DNA from 3 places in the Shinella sp. AETb1-6 genome. Region 3 is predicted to be linked to each of the others. Evidence: predicted binding sites of a transcription regulator. Region 3 holds the regulator's gene; each other region holds the start of a gene.
The links. Region 3 encodes PhoB, which activates phosphate uptake and scavenging genes when phosphate is short. Its sites were predicted from a motif close to TGTCATNNANCTGTCAT; they were not measured.
Positions count from the first base shown of each region.

Region 1: GR158_RS20660 (ceramide glucosyltransferase) is a predicted target of PhoB. The motif match lies at 722-738, and genes of this name have one in related genera.
Region 2: GR158_RS19355 (DUF47 domain-containing protein) is a predicted target of PhoB. The motif match lies at 925-941, and genes of this name have one in related genera.

Region 1 is NZ_WUMM01000014.1:9,448-11,707, forward strand. Features, by position in the region: gene GR158_RS20655 (FAD-binding oxidoreductase) at 1-622, shown strand, start outside; gene GR158_RS20660 (ceramide glucosyltransferase) at 816-1,967, shown strand; gene GR158_RS20665 (TetR/AcrR family transcriptional regulator) at 1,974-2,260, opposite strand, start outside.
Region 2 is NZ_WUMM01000012.1:1,433-3,692, forward strand. Features, by position in the region: gene GR158_RS19350 (inorganic phosphate transporter) at 1-256, opposite strand, end outside; gene GR158_RS19355 (DUF47 domain-containing protein) at 256-900, opposite strand; gene GR158_RS19360 (hypothetical protein) at 1,025-1,600, opposite strand; gene GR158_RS19365 (TrkH family potassium uptake protein) at 1,680-2,260, opposite strand, start outside.
Region 3 is NZ_WUMM01000002.1:246,505-248,764, reverse strand. Features, by position in the region: gene pstB (phosphate ABC transporter ATP-binding protein PstB) at 1-140, shown strand, start outside; gene phoU (phosphate signaling complex protein PhoU) at 245-973, shown strand; gene phoB (phosphate regulon transcriptional regulator PhoB) at 993-1,676, shown strand; gene GR158_RS04480 (GcrA family cell cycle regulator) at 1,794-2,260, opposite strand, start outside.

The DNA of each region.
Region 1 (2,260 bases), on a different contig from region 3:
CGGGGCGGAGCTGGTGAGCCCGCTCGAAATAACCGACCTGCGCTCCACCGGTGACCGCGCCTTTCTCGCCACGGCCGAGGGCAAGATCCTGTCTGCCGGGCATGTCGTCTTCTGCTCGGGTTACGAATTCCTCAAGTCCCTGGCGCAGGAGGGGCACTCGGTCGTCTCCACCTGGGCGCTCGCCACCCCGCGCGGCACCGCCCTGCCCGGCTGGCTGAAGGATTGCATCGTCTGGGAAGGTGCTGATCCCTACCTCTATCTTCGCAGTTCGCGCGACGGCCGGCTGATCGTCGGTGGCGAGGACGAGGAAAGCGAAACCGCCTACGCCTCGCCGAAAAAACTCGCCAGCAAGGCGAAGGTCATCCGCCGAAAGGCGGAGGCATTGCTCGGCATGTCCCTGCCCGATCCCGAATTCGTCTGGGCCGCCCCCTTCGGCACCACGAGCACAGGCCTGCCGCTCATCGGCGCCGTGCCCGGCCTCGACCGAGTCTCCGCCGTCATGGGCTTCGGCGGCAACGGCATCACCTTCAGCCAGATCGCCGCTGAAATCGTCTCCGCCGCCATCAGCGGCCATGCCGATCCCGACGCCGACATCTTCACCTTCGGCAACGGCACACGCTGACCGCCGATTCGCCCCGCCCATCCAATAGGGGGTCCGCATGCCGGGCCGCAACGCCCGCATGCCTTGATCTGCGGTGCATGGCGGCTTGCCGCACGCCACCGTCATTCCCGTGTCATGTGACAGTGATGTTTCTTCGCGCGTGACTGAACCCGGCAGCCGCCAGCTGAAGCGGCGCCCACAGGAGTTTGCGTGAATGGACATGGCTCAGGCCTTCGCCCTTGCCTCGGGCGCCCTCGTTGCGACCAACCTCGCCAGCATTCTCATCGCCGGCAAGCGGCTCAAGGCAACGGGCTTTCCGCCGCCGGACCTGCGCAAGAAACCGCCCGTCTCCATCGTCATCCCCGTTCGCGGCATCGAGAATTTCACGGCCGAGACACTGTCGCGCGCCTTCCGCCTGAGCTGGCCGAATTACGAACTCCTGTTCTGCGTCGCCCACGGCAACGACCCGGTCATCGCGGAAATCGAGAGGACGGCGGCCGAACACCCGTCCGTGGCGTCGCGAATCCTCGTCGGCGACGACCGCATCAGCGCCAACCCCAAGCTCAACAATTGCGTGAAGGGCTGGCAGGCGGCGCGGCACGACTGGGTCGTCCTCGCCGATTCCAACGTACTGATGCCGGAGGACTACGTGCAGCATCTGATGGGCGGCTGGCGCAGCGATTCGGGCCTTGTCTGCTCGACGCCGCTCGGCTCGCGGCCAGACGGCTTCTGGGCGGAGGTGGAGTGCACCTTCCTCAACACCCAGCAGGCCCGCTGGCAATATGCCGGCGAAGCGCTCGGCCTCGGTTTCGCGCAGGGCAAGAGCATGCTCTGGTACAAGCCGATGCTGGATGCCAATGGCGGCATCCACGCCCTCAATGCCGAGATCGCCGAGGACGCCGCCTCCACCAAGCTGGTCAACCGCCTCGGCCTCAAGGTGCATCTCGTGTCGTCGCCGTTCGAACAGCCGCTCGGCCGCCGCACCGGCCACGACATCTGGTCGCGCCAGTGCCGCTGGTCGCGCCTGCGCCGCGTCACCTTTCCGGGCTTCTTCGCGCCGGAAATCCTGCTCGGCCTGTTGCCGCCCTTGTCACTTGCCCTGATCGCCGTGGCGCTCGGCGCCGGCACCCTGCCCTCGGCCATGCTGCTGGTGCTTGCAGGCATCTACCTGCCGGAACTCGCGCTCGCCTTCGCCAAGGGCTGGCGCCTGTCGCGCTGGTCGGTGCCGGCCATGATCGTGCGCGACCTCATGCTGCCGGCCATCTGGCTGCGCGCCTGGCTCGGCGGCACCATCGACTGGCGCGGCAACACCATGACCATCGGCACCACCGCCTGCGAGCTGGAGGAAGCGCCGGCAGGCCCCTGAACCGGCTCACGCCACGCGGGCACGCAGTCCGTCCAGCAACCTCCTGAACGCGTCGACGGCCTGCCGCGACGTCGCCTCGGGCGTCTGCGAATTGGCGATCCATAGCGCGGCATGGCTGCTTGCGCCGTTGATCAGCCGAGCCGCCGCTTCCGTGTCGATGTCCACCATCAGGCCATCCGCCTTCAAACGCGCGATGCTGCGGCTGAGCGCGGCGATGCAGCCGTTGCTCGTCGGCCACTGCGAGACATCGCCCAGCACCGCCGGACCGTCGCGGAACATGATGCGCTGTATTT
Region 2 (2,260 bases), on a different contig from region 3:
AGATCACGAGCGGGCTGACGATGGAGGGATCGATGATGCCCTTGCCGAGCGTTTCGGCGACATGCAGGCCGAAGAACAGGAAGGCGATGAAATTGAAGAACGCCGCCCACATGACGGCATATTGCGGGCGAAGAACGCGCGTGGAGACGATGGTGGCGATGGAGTTCGCCGCGTCGTGCAGGCCGTTCAGGAAGTCGAAGAGCAGCGCGATGCCCACGAGGGCGATGAGCAGCGGCAGGGCGAGGGTGGCGTCCATCAGACGTTCTCGATCACGATGCCGCTGATCTCGTCTGCCACGTCCTCGAAGCGGTCGACCACCTTCTCCAGTTCGCTGTAGATCTCGCTGCCGATGATGTAAGCCATCGGGTCGGTCTTGCCGTAGGTCTTGAAGAGCTCCTTCACGCCCTGGTCGTGCAGTTCGTCGGAACGGCCCTCGACGCGGGTGACTTCCTGGGCGATGGCGCTGAGGCGGTCGGCATGAACGCCGACCTTGTCGAGCAGCGGAATGGCTTCGGCGACGAGATGGGCGGCCTTGACGACCGCCGCACCCATTTCCTGCATGCCGGGCTGGAAGCTCGTCTGCTCGTAGAGGCGGATCGTCTTGACCATCTTGTGCATCATGTCGATCGCGTCATCCATCGACTGGATGAGGTCCTTGATGTCGCCGCGGTCGAAGGGCGTGATGAAACTGCGGCGCACCGCAAGCAGGACCTCGGCCGTGATCGCGTCCGCCTCGTCTTCCAGCGCGACGATGCGGTCGCAGTGCTTTTCCATGTCCGGGCCGCCGGCCAGGACGGCCTGGAGCGCCTCGGCGGCGCCGACGACGGTGCGGGAATGCCGCTCGAAGAGATCGAAGAACCGGTCTTCACGCGGCATGAGTTTGCGAAACAGCGAGAGCATGGGTGCCCCTTACGTGGCTGGGGTTGTCATGTCGCTGTCATAATTCAGCGCCCATGCGCTGGAAAGCCCGGATTCGGGCTTGTCCCAATTCTCTCAAAGCCTGTGGAAAACTTCGATAGCCGGCTTACTGCACGATTTTGAAGGGCTGTTCGCTGATCGCGACGGCGCCGCTTGCCGTGTCGCGAAAGCGGTAGCGCAGCACGTAGTCGCCGGCCGGCGGGCCGCTGAGCTTGAGCGTCAGCTTGGCGAAGACCTCCTGGTTGCGCACCGTTCCCTTGAAATCGAAGGAGCCGAAGGCCTTCTGTTCGGCGAGTTTGGCGCCCTTCGTATCGAGCAGTTCGAAGTCGACGGTGAAGTGGGACTCCAGATTGCCGCCATCGCCCGCGCGCCAGGTGAGCCCCACCGGCTCGACGTAGGAGATCAAGGTTTCGCCGGACTTGAAGTCGGAGGTCGGGCGCGTGGCATACATGCCGTATCCCTCGGGCGGGGCCGCGACGAACACGGCCTTGCCGATGGTGAACGGAAGCGTGGCGGCGAAGGCGCCGAAGGCGTCGCGGATGGTGTTGTGGGCGCCCACGGGATCACCGGCCGCGGCTTGTTCCTCAGCTTTCCGGGCGGCATCGGCAAGCGGCCCGGCGAGCGCCGGTGATGCCAGGGACGCGGCGAGAAACAGGGGCAACAGTGACTTCGACACGAACATTCCGTCTTCCTCCAGCCGATTTCGGCAAGATGCGGAGAAGCGTGACAACAGTCAAGAACGCCTCGACGACTGTACCCGGTCAGCTTTTCCAGAACAGCGGCGTCAGGAGGACGAGCACGGTGAGGATTTCCAGGCGGCCGAGCAGCATGAGAAACGACAGGAGATAGAGTGCAGCGTCGTGGAAAATGGCGAATGAACCCGACGGGCCGATGGCCTCCGTGACACCCGGGCCGACGTTGGAGAGGGAGGTGGCGGCTGCCGAGATGGCCGTCAGCACGTCATAGCCCATGAGGCCGAGCAGAATGGCGCCGATCGCGGATAGGCTCACATAGGTCAGGAAGAACAGGAAGACGGTGCGCTGGAAATCGGCATCGACCGTCATCGTCCCGTAGCGCACGGCGTGGATGCCGTCGGGATAGATCAGGCGGTAGAGACCGGTGCGCATGAAGTTGAACAGGATGATCAGCCGATAGGCCTTGAGACCACCGGCCGTGGAGCCCGAACAGCCGCCCATGAAGGTCGCGACGAAGGCGAGCGCCACGATGAAATGGCCCCACTGCGTATAGTCGTCGCTGACGAAGCCCGTCGTGGACAGGATCGAGGACACGGTGAAGAAAGAGTGCGCCAGCGCCTCGTGGAACGAGACACCGTTCTGCAACC
Region 3 (2,260 bases):
TGCAGCAGGCGGCCCGCGTGTCGCAGCGCACCGCCATGTTCCACCTCGGCAACCTCGTCGAGGAGAACGATACCGACAAGATGTTCACCAACCCGGATGACCAGCGCACGCAGGACTACATCATGGGCCGCTTCGGCTGACGTTTTGGTAGCCTTAGCCCCAAGCAATTCCAGCAAAAGTGTGAAGCGGTTTTGCGTTCGGAATTGCGTCGAAAAAACACGTCTCGTGTATTAAGGACAGAACGATGTCATCGACCCATATCGTCTCGATCTACGATGAAGAATTGAAATACCTCTCCCGCCGCATTTCCGAGATGGGCGGCACGGCCGAGCAGATGGTGGCGGATTCCGTCCGCGCCCTCGTTTCCGCCGATGCGGCGCTGGCCCAGAAGGTCATTTCCGAGGACGTCATCCTCGACAATGCCGAGCGCCAGATCAACGAGAAGGCGATCGTCACCATCGCCAAGCGCCAGCCGATGGCGGCCGACCTGCGCGAAATCATGGGCACGATCCGCATCGCCGCCGAGTTGGAGCGCGTCGGCGACCTCGGCAAGAACACCGCCAAGCGGGTGATCGCCGTGCAGAGCTCGGGCATGCCGCGCAAGCTCGCGCGCGGTCTCGAGCATCTTGCCGAACTGGCGCTGATGCAGCTCAAGGAAGTGCTCGATGTCTTCGCCACCCGCTCGGTGGACAAGGCCAAGGCGATCCGCGAGCGCGACGACGAGATCGATGCGATCTACACCTCGCTGTTCCGCGAACTCCTGACCTACATGATGGAAGACCCGCGCAACATCACGCCCTGCACCCATCTCCTGTTCTGCGCCAAGAACATCGAGCGCATCGGCGACCACGCGACCAACATCGCCGAAACCATCTACTACATGGCGACGGGCTCCCAGCCCGAGGGCGAGCGCCCGAAGGACGACACCTCGACATCCGTCGTCACGGCCGATGTCTCCGAAGCTTCCGAGTAAACTGGATAGGGTTCGCTACATGGTGCCCAGAATTGCCGTCGTGGAAGATGAGGAGGCGCTGAGCGTCCTCCTGCGTTACAATCTCGAGGCGGAGGGTTTCGAGGTGGATACGATCCTGTCCGGCGACGAGGCGGAGATGCGCTTGCAGGAGCGCATGCCCGATCTTCTCATCCTCGACTGGATGCTCCCGGGCGTTTCCGGCATCGAACTGTGCCGGCGCCTGCGCCAGCGGCCGGAAACCGAGCGGCTGCCGATCATCATGCTGACGGCGCGCGGCGAGGAGAGCGAACGCGTGCGGGGCCTCGCCACCGGTGCGGATGACTACGTGGTCAAGCCCTTCTCCACGCCGGAACTCGTCGCCCGCGTGCGGGCCATGCTGCGCCGTGCCAAACCGGAAGTGGTCTCCACGGTGCTGCGCTGCGGCGATATCGAGCTCGACCGCGAGACGCACCGCGTTCACCGCCGCACGCGCGAAGTCCGCCTCGGCCCGACGGAGTTCCGCCTCCTGGAGTTCCTGATGACCTCGCCCGGCCGCGTCTTCTCGCGTTCGCAGCTTCTCGACGGTGTCTGGGGGCATGACATCTATGTCGACGAGCGTACCGTCGATGTGCATGTCGGACGCCTGCGCAAGGCACTCAACTTCGCCAACATGCAGGATGTCATCCGCACGGTGCGCGGCGCCGGCTACTCGCTGGAAACCTGAGCGACGCATTCCTCCCAAGGACGCAAACGGGCCCTTCGGGGCCCGTTTGCGTTCCGGCAGGCCGCGCAAACGAAAACGGAGCCTTTCGGCCCCGTTTCTAGTCTTCTGTCGCCGGTGTCACCGTGCCCGGCGGCGCTCGGCCGAAGGCTGGTAGGCGAGACGCTGGTGATAGGTGCAATAGGGCGAATTGTCAGGGGACTCGCAGCCGCAGAAATGGAAGTCGTCGTTCAGCGGGTCGCCGATCGGCCACTTGCAGGTGCGCTCGGTGAGCTGCGTCAGCTCCAGCTTGCGCGACATCGGCACCACGACGTTCTTGCCGCTGATCACGACGGGCAGGTTCTCGGCCTGTGCATCGAAATCGGTGTCGATCTCATCCTTGGCAAGGGCGTTGCCCACCGGCCGGCTGACCGGACGGGGCGCGTTGGCCGGACGCGCGGTAAAGTTCGAGGGACGCGGGGTGGCCTGCGCCGGGCGCTTCGGGCGGGCCGAAGCGGGCGTGCCGCCGGCCTTGGCGCGGCCGGGCAGGTTGAGCCGGTGCACCTTGCCGATCACGGCGTTGCGGCTGACGCCGCCGAGCTGCGCCG